One region of the Metabacillus mesotrionivorans genome, then DNA from elsewhere that is predicted to be linked to it. Evidence: riboswitches for the same ligand, from Rfam matches in the RefSeq annotation. Region 1 holds a riboswitch; the other holds the start of a gene.
The links. A riboswitch is a leader RNA that binds a small molecule or an ion and turns the genes downstream of it on or off. The one in region 1 is predicted to bind lysine.
Positions count from the first base shown of each region.

Region 2: it holds a riboswitch for lysine, as region 1 does, so the genes downstream of both, ACTSEZ_RS11190 (amino acid permease) here and ACTSEZ_RS13445 (aspartate kinase) in region 1, are expected to answer to the same signal.

Region 1 covers NZ_JBQMFF010000004.1:236,967-244,769, reverse strand. Annotated here, with positions in the region: gene ACTSEZ_RS13450 (YslB family protein) at 293-709, shown strand; gene ACTSEZ_RS13445 (aspartate kinase) at 759-2,000, opposite strand; lysine riboswitch at 2,143-2,324, opposite strand; gene uvrC (excinuclease ABC subunit UvrC) at 2,399-4,183, opposite strand; gene trxA (thioredoxin) at 4,465-4,779, opposite strand; gene ACTSEZ_RS13430 (electron transfer flavoprotein subunit alpha/FixB family protein) at 4,945-5,922, opposite strand; gene ACTSEZ_RS13425 (electron transfer flavoprotein subunit beta/FixA family protein) at 5,980-6,753, opposite strand; gene ACTSEZ_RS13420 (enoyl-CoA hydratase) at 6,826-7,599, opposite strand; gene fadR (fatty acid metabolism transcriptional regulator FadR) at 7,642-7,803, opposite strand, start outside.
Region 2 covers NZ_JBQMFF010000003.1:245,683-253,485, reverse strand. Annotated here, with positions in the region: gene kdpB (potassium-transporting ATPase subunit KdpB) at 1-825, shown strand, start outside; gene kdpC (potassium-transporting ATPase subunit KdpC) at 846-1,430, shown strand; gene kdpDN (KdpD-like non-kinase potassium sensor) at 1,518-2,669, shown strand; gene ACTSEZ_RS11195 (CBS domain-containing protein) at 2,686-3,102, shown strand; gene ACTSEZ_RS11190 (amino acid permease) at 3,135-4,547, opposite strand; lysine riboswitch at 4,666-4,843, opposite strand; gene ACTSEZ_RS11185 (twin-arginine translocase TatA/TatE family subunit) at 5,052-5,228, shown strand; gene ACTSEZ_RS11180 (M3 family oligoendopeptidase) at 5,361-7,154, shown strand; gene ACTSEZ_RS11175 (alpha/beta fold hydrolase) at 7,222-7,803, opposite strand, start outside.

The sequences.
Region 1 (7,803 bases):
TCCCGGCAATCTTTTAAAAAAATAAACATTGTATGATAAAATGTGACAAATTTATTGTACTCCTCACGCGTTACAGCGTCAAGAAAACGTGTTCATAAATTTTAATTTTGTGACAAATCTCGTTTTGGAACAATTTTTATTTTCTTAAAATACTAATCTGGTGCTGACCCGGCAGATAATTTACTTTTATTGCATGTGCCTCATGCCGCATCTTGATATATAATAAAATCAGAAAGAGGGGAAGAATGTGAAAAAAACGAAAGAACAAATTGACACGGCACAGCTCAGAGATATGCAGGTGCCTGCGTTTGCATATGAACTCCTTAGAGAAGTGCTTATTCCTGACATTCTGGGGAACGAGTCCGCTTCCATGATGTACTGGGCAGGCAAAAGCCTTGCGCGGAAATATCCGGCAGATTCCATCGACGAGCTGATTGCTTTCTTTTCGCTCGCAGGCTTTGGAAACCTTTCACTTGTACATAAGAAAAAAGACGAAATGGAATTTCAGCTGCAGAGCGAACTGATCGAGACAAGATTTAAAACGATGAAAGAACCGTCGTTCCAGCTTGAAGCAGGCTTTATTGCCCAGCAGGTGCAGCGCATGAACAAGCAGATCACCGAAACCTATGAGCATGTTAAAAAACGTGCGGACAAAGTTCACTTTACTGTGAAATGGGACTACAAAGACATGGAGTTTGAAAACGAATAAAGGACGGGTACTCATGATACCCGTCCTTTTTTCATTTTCATTAAAGCCCTCAGTTGGCGCCAAGGACGCCTGCCGGCTGCTCGGATAATTCAAATGCGTCGTGCAGCGCTTCTACTGCTTTCACCATATCAGCATGGCCGACTACCGTTGAAACTTTTATTTCTGATGTGCTGACCATTTTCACTTCAATTCCTTCCTTTGCAAGAACATGGAACATTTCCGCCGCAACACCCGGGTTTGAGACCATTCCGGACCCCACGATTGACACTTTGGACAGGCCGTTTTCAAACTCGATCCGTTCAAATCCGAGTTCCTCTTTATACGTTTCAAGAACGTGAACGGTCTCTTCGACCTCCCCTGTTTTTACAGAGAATGAAAGAGAAGCGATCTGTGCGTCTGCTGTACTTTGAATAATAATATCCACATTTATTCCATGGCTTGCGAGTGTTTTGAAAATAGTGGAAAGAGCCATCAATCCGTTTTGCAGCCCGCAAACCGTCACTTTTGACACCTGATCTTCAAATGCAATGCCTCTTACGACTAAATTCTGTTCCATATCTGTTTCCTCCTCAATAAGCGTGCCCCGTTCGGCTTCTGTGCTGGATCTGACTTCAAGCGGTACTCCGTAATTTTTTGCAAATTCAACAGCTCGCGGATGCAGGACACCCGCTCCGAGGTTAGCGAGCTCAAGCATTTCATCATAGGAAATTCCTTCAAGCTTTCTTGCACCTTTTACAAAACGCGGGTCGGTTGTGAATACACCCGTCACGTCTGTATAAATATCGCATTTGTCCGCTTTCAGCGCTGCTGCAAGTGCAACTGCGGTTGTATCGGAGCCTCCGCGTCCAAGAGTCGTGATCTCGCTGCCGTCTGCAAAGCCCTGAAATCCGGCAACAACGACGATTTTCCCTTCAGAAAGCCGTTTTTCCATTTTCTCTGTATCGATTCCGGAAATTCTCGCATTTCCGTGGACGTGCTCTGTGCTGATCCCGGCCTGCCAGCCTGTATAGGAAACAGCGTCATAGCCTTTCGCCTGCAAAGCCATTGTCAGAAGAGATATGGTCACTTGCTCTCCAGTTGAAAGAAGCATGTCCATTTCTCTCTTGCTTGGCTTTTGAGTGATTTCAGCTGCAAGTGAAACTAAATGATCGGTTGTTTTCCCCATTGCCGATACAACGACAACTACGCTGTTCCCCTTTTGTCTTTCCTCCGCTGCACGGTTTGCAGCATTCATGATCTTCTCAGGTGAACCAACGGATGTGCCTCCGAATTTTTGTACAATTAAACCCATATCGCCTCTCGCCTTTCAAGTCTTATTTAAAGTCTTATTTGATCGTCAGCAAGTAAAAGGGAGAATCCCGGAAAACGCAAAAAAAGCAATGAGATTCTCTATCTCATTGCTTGCATAAACGAATAATGGAACTTCATTCATACAATGAGATAGCGCTCCAAGAAAAATATCTTCTTGACAATCCTGCGTCTCTTAAACGCAAAACCAGCAAAGAGAAGAAATGGCTCTTTCTTTGCTTCGGCGGCGCTCCCCTTTCACGCGTCTTCAAAGGAATCCATTTTCCTCTGACGCGCTACTCTTGAAGTCCGCACCTCTACCGTCATTTAACGAACTAAACGATCTGATTTATGAAATTAGTTAAAATTTTAGCAAACCTTACTGCTTAAAGCAAGAACATTTTATGCTTCTTCTTTTTCCTGCAGTTTCTCATAGATTAATTCTGCGGTATTTGAAGGCATGCCTGCAGCGATAATGTCATCTACACTTGCCTCTTTCATTTTTTTCACAGACCCGAAATGTTTCAGCAGGACCTTCCTGCGTTTTTCGCCAACACCGGGTATGTCATCCAGAATGGATTGAAAAGCGGTCTTTCCCCGAGTTTGCCTGTGGAAAGTAATCGCAAACCGGTGAACCTCATCCTGAATGCGCTGGAGGAGATAAAACTCCTGGCTGTTTCGTTCAAGTTCCACAATTTCAGGCGGACTGCCGACCATGAGGTTGGATGTTCGATGTTTGTCGTCCTTTACAAGGCCTGCTACAGGTATGGTCAAGCCAAGCTCATTTTCAAGCACATCCTGAGCTGCTGCAAGGTGGCCTTTCCCCCCGTCAATAATAATTAAATCCGGAAGCGGAAGTTCTTCTTTCAGGACGCGCGTATAGCGTCTGCGGACAACTTCACGCATCGATTCATAATCATCAGGGCCTTTAACAGTTTTAATTTTATACTTTCTGTATTCCTTTTTGGCAGGCTTCCCGTCAATGAAAACAATCATGGCCGATACGGGATCTGTACCCTGAATGTTTGAATTATCAAAGGCTTCAATTCTTGCAGGAGTATAAATGCCCATTTTTTCACCCAGCTGGTCAATCGCTTTTATCGTTCTCTCTTCATCGCGCTCAATCAGCGAGAATTTTTCCTTAAGAGCAATTTTCGCATTTTCATGTGCCAGCAGCACGAGATCCTTTTTCTTTCCCCGCTGAGGCTGTGTCGCCGTAACTCCAAGAAGCTCAGCTGCCATTTCGCGGTCAACGCTGTCCGGAAGCAGAATTTCTTTCGGCAGAATATGATTGCTCTTTGAGTAAAACTGGCCGAGGAAGGTCAAGAATTCTTCTTCAGGTTCCTGATAAAGCGGGAACATAGCTATATCCCGTTCAATCAGCTTGCCCTGTCTTACAAAAAACACTTGAACGCACATCCACCCCTTGTCGAACGAATAGCCGAACACATCACGGTCAACAAAATCATTCATCGTCATCTTTTGCTTTTCCATCGTGGCGTCGATGTGGGCGATCTGGTCCCGGTATTCTTTTGCACGTTCAAAATCAAGATTCTCTGATGCAGCCAGCATTTTCTTTGAAAGTTCCTCTTTAATCTGCTTAAATCCGCCTTTAAGAAAGCGCGTCATTTCGTCCACCATCTGCCTGTTCTGTTCCTGCGTCACATTGTAGACGCAGGGTGCAAGGCATTGTCCCATGTGGTAGTAAAGGCATACTCGATCAGGGAGTGTGGAGCATTTTCTTAAAGGATAGAGACGGTCAAGCAGCTTCTTCGTTTCCCTTGCTGCCTGCACGTTCGGGTATGGCCCGAAGTATTTTCCTTTATCCTTCTTAACATTCCGGGTAACGATCAGCCGCGGATGTCTTTCACCGGTGATTTTGATAAACGGATAAATTTTGTCATCCTTCAGCATGATATTGTATTTTGGATCATGCTTTTTTATCAGGTTCAGCTCTAAGATAAGCGCTTCTATATTTGAAGAGGTTACAATGTATTCAAAATCTCTGATTTCACTTACAAGCCGCTGCGTTTTCCCGTCATGGGAGCCTGTAAAATAAGAGCGGACACGATTCTTCAGCACTTTTGCTTTTCCGACATAGATAACGGTGCCGAAACGGTCCTTCATTAAATAGCAGCCCGGCTGATCCGGCAAAACGGCCAGCTTTTCTTTTATCAATTGCTCCATTGCGGACACTCCATTAATAAGGTTTATTCCAATATTGTACCATTATCCTGTCTGTGAGTCGTGCGGAGATATGCGCGCTTTTTTGCAGACACCGTCAGAGGTGAATTTTTACATACTTTACAGGCAGAGGGGCAATCATTTCCTGAGCAATAATTGACATATTTTTTGTTTCGGAGAGGAGCGCTTTCTCCTGCATGAAAGAGAAATGAAAAACCCAAGCTCGCAAGCCTGGGTTTTGTTTTTGAAAAATCCAGCCGAACGATTTGCGGCAGGTTTTCGAATTATGCGTGTTTATTAAGAAGTTCAGCTAAAGCTTCTTTAGGCTGGAAGCCAACTGTTTTGTCTACAACTTCTCCGTTTTTGAATACAAGCAAAGTAGGAATGCTCATAACTCCGTATTTGCCTGCTGTTTCCTGATTTTCATCAACATCAAGCTTAACCACTTTCACTTTGTCGCCCATTTCCTGATCAAGTTCTTCAAGAACCGGAGCAATCATTTTACAAGGTCCGCACCATGGAGCCCAAAAGTCAACGAGGACTACGCCTTCGCTAGTTTCTGCTGTAAATGTTTGATCTGTTGCATTTGTAATTGCCATTGTAATTTCCTCCTAAAAATCGAGTAATAACTGAAGTATAGCATTAAAGAATTGGGTCTGCGAATTTTTTGCTCACGTTTACTTTTCCCCAACTTTCTGAGGAAAAACATATCCGGACTGGAGAAAATAAAAACACGACGGGTGAGGTCGTGTTTTTATGGTCTTTTAAGAATGAACTTTAAGCTTTTTGAACTCTTCTGTCAGAAGCGGAACGACTTCAAAGAGGTCGCCGACAATACCGTAATCGGCCACTTTAAAGATATTGGCTTCCGGATCTTTGTTGATGGCAACAATGATTTTCGAATTGGACATACCTGCTAAATGCTGAATGGCTCCGGAAATACCGCAGGCAATGTACAAGTCAGGAGTGACAACTTTTCCTGTCTGGCCGATCTGCAGGGAATAATCGCAGTAATCCGCATCACATGCACCGCGGGAAGCGCCAACCGCTCCGCCAAGAACATCCGAAAGCTCTTTAAGAGGGTTAAAGCCGTCTGTGCTTTTCACTCCGCGTCCGCCTGCAACAATCACTTTGGCTTCTGAGAGATCCACGCCTTCAGTTGCTTTTCGCACCACTTCTTTTACAACTGTGCGAAGATCCTTGATATCAGCTGTGACTGAAGAGACTTCCCCGCTTCTTGATTCATCCTTCTCAAGAGGAGCAATGTTATTTGGACGGATTGTAGCAAAAATGGTTCCGTCAGTCACAATTTTCTTTTCGAACGCTTTTCCTGAGTAAATTGGTCGAGTGAACACGGCATTTCCGCCTGTCACTTCTAAATCCGTTGCATCAGAGATCAGGCCTGAACCGATTTTCGCAGCGATTTTAGGCGATAAATCTTTTCCAAGAGCTGTGTGGCCAAAAATCAGTCCTTCAGGTTTTTCCTGTTCAATCACAGCCAGGAGAGCCTGTGAATAACCGTCAGGCGTATATGTTTTCAGCTTTGCGTCTTCTACCGTAATTACGCGGTCTGCACCGTAGTAGATCATTTCCTGTGCAAGTGAAGCAACGCTTTCCCCTAAAAGAACAGCTGTTACTTCCCCGCCTTCTGAAATCGTTTTGCCTGCAGCAATTGCTTCAAAAGAAACATTGCGGAGTGATTGATCACGTACTTCTCCGAGTACCAGTACTTTTCGTGCCATTATAGAGTCCCCCTGTTATACGTTTGATAGAAAGTAATTCCGTGCTGGGCCAGATTGTCAGATGACTTTCGCTTCGTTGCGAAGAAGTGATACCAGTTCTTTTACCTGGGCATCAAGCTCGCCCTGAAGCACTTTTCCTGCTTCTTTCTTTGGCGGCATATAAATTTCGATTGTTTTCGTTTTCGGTTCAACGTCATCTTCCTCTAGATCCAGATCATCCAGTTCCAGCTCTTCAAGCGGCTTTTTCTTTGCTTTCATGATTCCAGGCAAAGAAGGGTAGCGCGGCTCGTTCAGTCCCTGCTGTGCTGTCACAAGCAAAGGAAGTGATGTTTCGATTACTTCTGAATCACCTTCTACATCACGGACAACGGTAGCCTGATTTCCATTGATTTCAAGCTTTGTAATTGTCGTAACATAAGGAATATCAAGAAGTTCTGCAAGACGCGGGCCTACCTGGCCTGAACCGCCGTCAATCGCAACGTTTCCGCCGAGAATCAAATCTGCATCCTTGTCTTTAAAATATTCAGCAAGGATTTTTGACGTTGTAAACTGATCTCCGTCTTCAAGATCGTCTTCCGTATTAATAAGAACAGCCTTGTCACACCCCATGGCAAGAGCTGTGCGCAATTCCTTCTCAGCCTCTTCGCCGCCGATTGTCACAACTGTTACTTCCCCGCTGTTTGCGTCGCGGATCTGAATTGCTTCTTCAATTGCATATTCATCGTAAGGATTAATAATGAACTCGGCGCCGTCTTCGTTGATCTTGCCGTTTTGAAGCGTGATTTTTTCTTCCGTATCAAACGTTTTTTTCATGATTACATAAATATTCATGTCCATCCCCCTATTTACGTTAAGCATTCAAATTGTATAGAAAAAACGTATGTAACGTTTAATCAGTGACGTTTATTCGCCTTTAAACTGCGGCTGTCTTTTCTCAAGAAAAGCACTTATGCCTTCTTTGGCATCCGCACTTTCAAAAACGGTGCCGAAATATCCGGCTTCCTTCTTTACTCTTTCATGGTAAGGAAGCGTTTTAGAAGCGTTGATCAAATCAATGGCTGCCGCAACGGCTATCGGACTTTTCGCTGCAAATTTCTTTGCAAGCTTCATTGTCTCTTCAGCAAGAGAGTCTTCAGGGAAAGCATGATTTGCAAGTCCATACGACACAGCTTCCATTCCTGAAATCGGTTCGCTCGTCAGCAGCATTTCAAGCGCTTTCGCTTCTCCTACATATTTAGGCAGGCGCTGCGACCCTGCAAATCCCGGGATCAGGCCGAGCTGCAGTTCAGGAAGTCCAAGCTTGGCGTTTTCAGTGACAAGCCTTACGTGGCAGCTCATTGCAAGTTCGAGACCGCCGCCTAGGGCTGCTCCATGAATGGAAGCGATGACCGGCTTTGGAAAAGTCTCGATTCGTTCAAAAAGCTCCTGGCCGTTTGCGGCAAGCCCTGAAAATTCTTCGCCGTTTTTCACTGCCGTAAATTCCTTAATGTCAGCTCCTGCCGAGAAGAAACGTCCTTCTCCGTGAATGACAATAACTCTTACTTCTTTGTTTGATTCAAATTCATCCATCAGTGATGAAAGCTCTTTCAAAACATAGGACGATAATGCATTTGCGGGAGGTTGGTGAATGGTTACGTCCGCAACATAATCTTCTACTTTGACTTTTAAATAACTCACAGCGCAGGCCTCCTTTTGTGCATGTTGGCGCAGAGGGTGACGCTACACCCTGCCGCAGCCGTTGATTAAGAGTTTGTGAACATTTCCTGCAAGTGCAGGGAGGTCAAACTTCAGGTCGTTCATAACCCAGGTTGTGACTGTTTCGTCAATTGTTCCGAAAATCATCTGCCTTGCAAGTCTTGCATCGAGATCCTCGCTGAATTC
Region 2 (7,803 bases), on a different contig from region 1:
TCACGCGGAGGCACCATTCCGGCTGATCTGGACAAGAAAACGGACGATATATCCAAAGCAGGCGGTACACCTCTTGCTGTAGCGATGAATGATCAGATATTCGGATTAATCTACTTGAAAGATACCGTTAAGCCTGGAATGAAGGAGCGTTTTGACAAGCTCCGCAGCATGGGAATCAAAACCGTCATGTGTACAGGAGATAATCCGCTCACAGCTGCCACAATAGCAAAGGAAGCGGGTGTGGATGAATTTATCGCAGAGTGCAAACCTGAGGACAAAATTGAAGTCATTAAATATGAGCAGGCACAGGGCAAGCTCGTTGCGATGACGGGAGACGGCACCAATGATGCCCCTGCTCTTGCCCAGGCGGATGTGGGTCTTGCCATGAACAGCGGGACTGCAGCTGCCAAGGAAGCTGCGAATATGGTGGATCTGGATTCCAATCCTACGAAAATCATTGAAGTAGTATCAATTGGAAAACAGCTGCTGATGACCCGCGGTGCCCTGACAACGTTCAGTATCGCAAACGATATTGCCAAGTACTTTGCGATTATACCGGCCATGTTTATGCTCGCCATTCCGGAAATGAGCATGCTGAATGTGATGAGGCTTGACTCGCCAATTTCAGCCATCCTGTCAGCCTTGATTTTTAACGCGATCATCATTCCGATTCTGATTCCTCTCGCAATGAAAGGAGTCAGCTACAAGCCGATGAGTTCAAATGCCCTTCTCAGAAAAAATCTGCTTGTATACGGTTTGGGAGGAGTCCTTGTTCCGTTTATCGGCATCAAATTCATTGATCTTTGTCTTGCCCTATTTATATAAGAAGAAAAGAGGTTCATAAAGTGGAAGAAAAACAATCAATCATAGGACCGATTATTAGAATGAGCCTGGTGTTAATGGTATTCTGCGGACTGGTATATCCGGCTGCAGTAACAGTCATTGCCCAGGCCGCTGCTCCGGACAAGGCAGATGGGAGTTTAATTTACGATGAGAATGATAAGGTAATAGGTTCTGAGCTGATCGGACAGTCCTTTACAGAAGCAGGCTATTTCCACGGAAGAGTCTCAAGTATAGAATACAACGGTGCAGGATCAGGATCGAACAACTACGCACCATCAAATGAAGATATGCTGAACCGTGCGAAGGAATCGATAAAAGAGTGGGAAAAAAATAATCCTGAAACACCTATAAGCGATGTGCCGAATGATCTGCTGACAAATTCAGGTTCAGGACTTGATCCGCACATAAGTCCAAAAGCAGCCTACGTTCAGGTCAGCCGCGTCTCAGAAGCAACGGGAATTAAAAAAGCTAAACTTGAAAAGCTGATTGAAAAACATGTGCAGGGAAAAGAACTTGGACAGTTTGGGGAAGAAAGAGTGAATGTTCTTAAATTGAATCTGGATTTGAAAAACATGAAGAAACAATAAATTAGACCCGCCTCAGCTGCCAATTTCGCTGAGGCTGGATTCTTGTGAAGGGCTGACTGAGCTGTTTTTTATTGAGGAGGTGAAAATATGACCGAAAACCATCCATATTTCAGACGGAAAACCCCTCAGGAGCTGCTTGATGAAATAGCAGAAATGAACAGGGGTAAGCTGAAGCTTTATGTAGGAGCAGCCCCCGGGGTTGGGAAGTCCTATAAAATGCTCCAGGATGCCCACGACTTAAAGCTTGAAGGCATTGATGCAGTCATTGGCCTGATTGAATGCCACGGAAGAAGAGAAACCGAAGATTTAATAAAAGACCTTGAAGTCATTCCCCTTAAAGAAATGACGTATAAAGGAAGCATATTCAGAGAACTGAATACAGAAGCCATAATTGAAAGGAAACCGGCTGTTGTCATTATCGATGAGCTTGCCCATACAAATATTCCAGGGTCTAAAAATCTTAAACGATATATGGATGTTGAGGAGATTCTGGAAGCAGGAATCAATGTCATGTCGGCCGTCAATATTCAGCATCTGGAAAGTGTCCACGATATTGTCCAGCAGATAACGAGAGTGGCTGTGCGCGAAAGGGTACCTGATTTGTTTGTTCAAAGAGCAAGTGAAATCCAGCTGATTGATGTGACTCCTGAAACGCTCAGAAAAAGGATGTCAGAAGGGAAAATTTACGGCTCAGATAAAATCGAACAAAGCCTCTCCCATTTCTTTACCGTTCCGAATTTATCCGCTTTAAGGGAGCTCGCTCTTAGAGAAGTGGCGGATGATGTTGATGAAAAAATGGAGCAGATCAGCGGAAATCTTTCATACGGACCTATTGGTGTGCATGAAAAAATACTTGTTTGCGTCGGGTACGGTCCTACTGCCGAAAAACTGATCAGAAGAGGCTGGAGGATGGCGAACCGCCTTCGTGCACAGCTGTATGTTCTGCATGCTGCAAAATATCCGAAAGAATCATTTACTCAGGAGATGAGAGAAAAAATAGAACGGTGGCAGCTGCTCTCCTCTCAATTTAATGCCGTCTTTTTGCTTGAGCACGAGAGAAACCGGAAGCCCGCTGAGATTATTATTGAGGCAGCAAATAAATACCATGTGACACAGATTCTGCTTGGACAGTCAGCAAGAACACGATGGGAAGAAATCCGAAAAGGGTCTATTGTAAATACCATTATGCGAAAAACAGAAAACATTGATATTCATATCGTTTCAGATGGAAAAATATAGAGAGGACTTTTAAGAAATGAATATTGCTTTTTTCCTGATCCCTAAAAAGGATGTTGTCTATTTGCCTATCCAGTCAACGATGCGGCAGGCGCTTGAAAAGATGGAATACCACCGATATTCGGCGGTTCCGCTGCTTGATCATGAAGGCAAATATGTCACGACGCTGACAGAGGGAGATCTGCTCTGGAAGCTGAAAAACACCCCAAACCTGAATTTTCACAACACAGAAAATATCAGGCTGACGGAAATTCCTTTTCACCGCAAAAACGAACCCATTTCCATTCAGGCTGAAATGGAGCATATCATTTCCAGGGCCATGGAACAGAATTTTGTGCCTGTGACAGATGACAAAGGAATCTTTATCGGAATCATAAGAAGGAGAGAAATCATCGAGTATTGTGCAAGCCAGATGTTTGCTCCGGCAGTAATTTAAAAGGGCTGCACTAATGGGTGCAGCCCTTTTGGTTAAGCAGAAGCAGATTCTTCTTTTTTCATATACTTTTTAAGGAATGGATAGATGACAAAACCTGCAAGGAAAAGGCCAACGCCTAAAGCAAACGTTTTGAGATCCGCTGTTCCTGTAACGATAACCCAGACAGAATAGATACAGGCTATGGACGCGATGATCCCGTCTCTTACACGTGAACCCTTTACCAGATCATACGTTTCTCCTTTAGCAATCAGCTTCAGGAAGAAGATGGAGGATACAAGGTACGGGAAAAGATAAGCAAGTGTAGCTGACGTTGTCAGGAACGTATAAGCTTCGCTGATGGTTCCTGAAATCGTTGAGAAAATGAAAATCTGCGACATCAGATTTGTAATCAGCAGGGCATTTTTAGGACTGCCTTTTTTATTGGTCTTTGCAAAGAATGCCGGGAAGATCCCTGATTTTGCAGCCTGATACGGCACTTCCGATGAAAGCAGAATCCAGCCGATTGTGGAACCGAAAAGTGAAACAACGGCGAGCAGAGCCATCGCATTCGCTCCTGCATCTCCCAAAATAACGGAAAGAACATCGACGAATGGCTTGTCGGACGCCTGCAGCTGATCATGCGGAAGAACAGACATCGTAATAAGAGTGATAACCATATAGATGAAAACCGCAATGATTAAACCGGTAATTGTAGCTCTTTTCACATCTCTTTGTGAGGATGCGCGTCCTGATAAAATGACGGCAGATTCGATGCCGACAAACGCCCACAAAGTTGAGATGGCAGCAAACTGAATTTGACTGGTCAGTCCCAGTGTATTGCCGCTGTCTGTTTCAACTGGGAAATAGAATTCGCCGAACGCGGCAGATTCAAGTGCGAATAATCCCGCAATAATAAACAGCATAAACCCGATCACCTTAGAAGCTGTGGCGACAAAATTAAGCTTCCCTGCACCTGTCATGTTTGTGATAAGAATTGTATGAGTTCCCCAAAGCAGAATTGTGCAGACAGCAAACGTTATTGCTCTTCCAAGCTGAACGTCCTGTGAGCCGATCGTAAAGAGAACCGATTTGTCAGACATAATTGGGAAAAAAGAGGACAAATATCCGGCAAAGCTTGTGATAATGGCAACATTGCTGATCCAGTTTGCGACCCAGTATCCCCAAACCATGCTGAAGCCTGCTACGTTTCCTTTCTTGGGCGAATCAAAAAGCGCCTTGGCATAGCTTTGAGGACCTGCGGTCAGGTCCGGTCTGCGGATGGAAAGATTGCCAAAAACAAGTGCGATCATCAGGACGCCGAATCCAGTCACAAGCCAGGCGCTTGTTACACCCAGTGGACTTGCTGTCTGTGCAAGTGTGCTCGGCAGCATGAATATACCTGAGCCGACCATATTTCCTACAACAAAGGCTGTTAACAGCCAAAAACCCCATTTTTTCTGTTTCAAACCATGAAACCTCCTAGAGAACACATACCTTATCAACAGTCTGTGTCATTTTTAATCGAAACAAACAAAAAGACGCACGGAAAAGTCCGTGCGCCAAATACGCAAAAACTCACCATCATCTCCTGATAGCACTCCGCAGAGCAATCTGCGGCAGTCCGGCACCTGTTCGATGCCGTCCCAGCGTATAACAGTGTGGCTGTTTTACACTTCGGCGCGAAGGCCTTTCAACATGCTCTCATCAGCCCCACCGGCTTCATGCATGCTACTCTTCCTATCGCGCAACCTCTACCTCACTGAGATGACGTGAGGATTTTTTTATGTTATTTTGATAGAGCTAATTTAGCAGGAACATATAGCAAATGTCAACAAAAATCGTGTATTTCCAATAGTTACAAATGCGTGCCGTGAAAAACTTCACTTTGCATTATGAGGGAAAATCTACTATAATTTACAAAGATAACGTTTTCTTTTTTTATGAAATAATACATGGAAGAAGGGTACATGATGAACTTGGGATTCGGCGAAATCATGTTAATAGTGTTTGTGGCACTTCTGCTATTCGGACCGAAAAAGCTTCCGGAGCTGGGCAAAGCTGCAGGTAAAACACTGAGAGAATTTAAAAATGCAACAAAAGGCTTAATGGATGACGATGACGTGAAATCAGATAAATCGGTGAAGTAACTAAGAACAGCCTGCGGGTTGTTTTTTTTGATTTCAAAAAGAGTAAGAATTATACAAAAATTCAAACGGGTGTTATATAATAGACCTGTCAGTTTATTTAGTGAAGCGAAATACTTAACAGGGGGTAGATTGATGAAAGCCGCTACATATGCAGAAACGTGGGATTTGGATGTATTTTTTAAAGGAGGCAGCAAGTCTGAAGGTTTTAAGCGTCACTTAGAAGAGCTTGAAAAGGATGTTCCATTATTTAAGGACGAGGCAGATCAGCTGGATGTGCCAAGCTCAAAAGAGGATTACGTTTACCTTGATCAAATCCTTGACTCATTCCAGGGAATTGCTAAAAGAATTAGACAGGCAGGTGCTTATGTCGGCTGCCTGCAGGCTCAGGATACAGAGGACAAATACGCAGCTGTGCTGAGAGGAAAAGTAACGCAGCTCAGCTCTCACTTTCAGAATGCACTCGCAAGCCTTGATCAAAAGCTGGTAAAAGTGGAGGACGGAGTCTGGGAAGAGCTTATTCAGACGGAAAGTCTGGCTGACCTCAGCTATGTGCTCACTGAACTCAGAAACAAAGCGAAGAATAAACTGCCGATGGAGCAGGAAACGCTGATTAATGCTCTATCAGTTGACGGATATCATGCGTGGGGACAGTTTTATGACACACTCGTCTCAACGGTGAAAATTCCATTCAGCGAAGATGGAGAAGTCAAGGAACTTTCAGTTGGTCAGGCGGCCAATAAATTCTCAAGTGCAGATCGTGAAGTCCGCAAGGCTGTATTTGAAGAGTGGGAAAAAGCATGGGGGGGCAAAGCTGATTTATTTGCCCAGACGCTGAACCATCTTGCAGGCTTCAGGCTGAATGTCTACGAAAAGCGGGGCTGGAACGACGTGCTCAGCGAGCCGCTTGAAATCAACCGAATGAAGCGGGAGACGCTCGATGTCATGTGGAAGGTCATTTCTGAAAACAAACAGTCTCTAGTAAAGTATTTAAAAAGAAAAGCAGAGCTTCTTGGGGTTGAGAAACTCAGCTGGTATGATCTTGATGCGCCGATCGGCGGCAAAGAGTCGAAGGTTTCCTACCAGGAAGGCGCAGAGTTTATTCTTGATCAGTTCTCAAATTTCGGGGAAGAGCTCACCTCTTTTACGAAAAAAGCCTTTGAAGACCGCTGGATTGAAGCTGAAGACAGACAGGGAAAGGCACCGGGCGGATTTTGCACAAGCTTTCCGGAAAGCGATCAGTCACGCATTTTTATGACGTTCTCAGGCACCCCTTCAAACATTGCGACTCTTGCCCATGAGCTTGGTCATGCGTTTCACCAGCATGCAATGGCAGGCGTTCATCCGCTTAACCGCAGCTATGCGATGAATGTGGCGGAAACGGCCTCGACATTTGCCGAGATGATTGTGGCGGATGCTTCTGTAAAAAAAGCAAAAACAGAAGAAGAGCGTCTTGCCCTGCTTGAAGATAAAGTTCAGCGCAGTGTGGCGCTTCTGATGAATATACATGGCCGTTTTATTTTTGAAAATGCGTTCTATGAAGAGCGCAAAAAAGGAATGGTGAGTGCGGAGAGAATCAGCGAGCTGATGGAAGCCGCGCAAAAAGAAGCATATTGTGATTCATTAGGCGAGTATCACCCTCACTTCTGGGCATCAAAGCTGCACTTCCATATTACGGGTGTACCATTCTATAACTTCCCGTATACATTCGGTTACTTGTTCTCGCTTGGAATCTATGCAAAAGCGCTTGAGGAAGGAGCTGCTTTTGAACAGAAGTACATTGCCTTACTTAAAGATACAGGCTCGATGCAGGTTGAAGATCTTGCAATGAAGCATCTTGGCGCTGATCTGACAAAAGAAGATTTCTGGAAAGACGCAGTGGCTCTTATTGTTCAGGATGCAGAGGAGTTTCTTGAGGCAACAAAATAATGAGAAGAAGCTGCACCCATGAGCTTTTCGCGCGGGTGCAGCTTTTTTGTCAGTTTCACTCTGAAAACTACTGATTCATTAAGATCCACCGGTCAATTTTACTGACGATGAGATCCTGCTGAATATACACGTTGATGTCTGCTTCGTTATCGCCTTTTTGATTCCCGTAAATCCCAAACTGCGCATGATTTCCTCCTTTTATCCGGTAAAAGAACGTGTCATCTGAAAGCAGATGTTTTTTCTCCCGGATATCATCGAGGGTGGCCAGTCCGTCTCTATCAGCATAGATTGTCAGAATCGGAAAATCCGTTCCGGAAAAATCACTGGAATCTGTCGGGTAGGCAGCCATTAGGAACAATCCTTTTACTGTATCCTGGTGATCATAGGCATATATGGATGCTGAAGCTCCTCCAAGTGAATGCCCTCCAAGATACCATTTTGTAATCTCCGGATGATCCTTAATCACATTGCCGGCTTTATTGATGCCTGCAATCGCCAGGTTAAAAGGCATTTTAACAATCGCCGCTGTATAGCCCCGCTGAGCAAGCTGTTCGGCAAGATAGGCGTAAGCCTCAGGCTCGACCTTTGCTCCTGGATAAAAAATGATGCCCGTTTTTGTCTTTTGATTCACTGGCTCAAAGAGCAAATA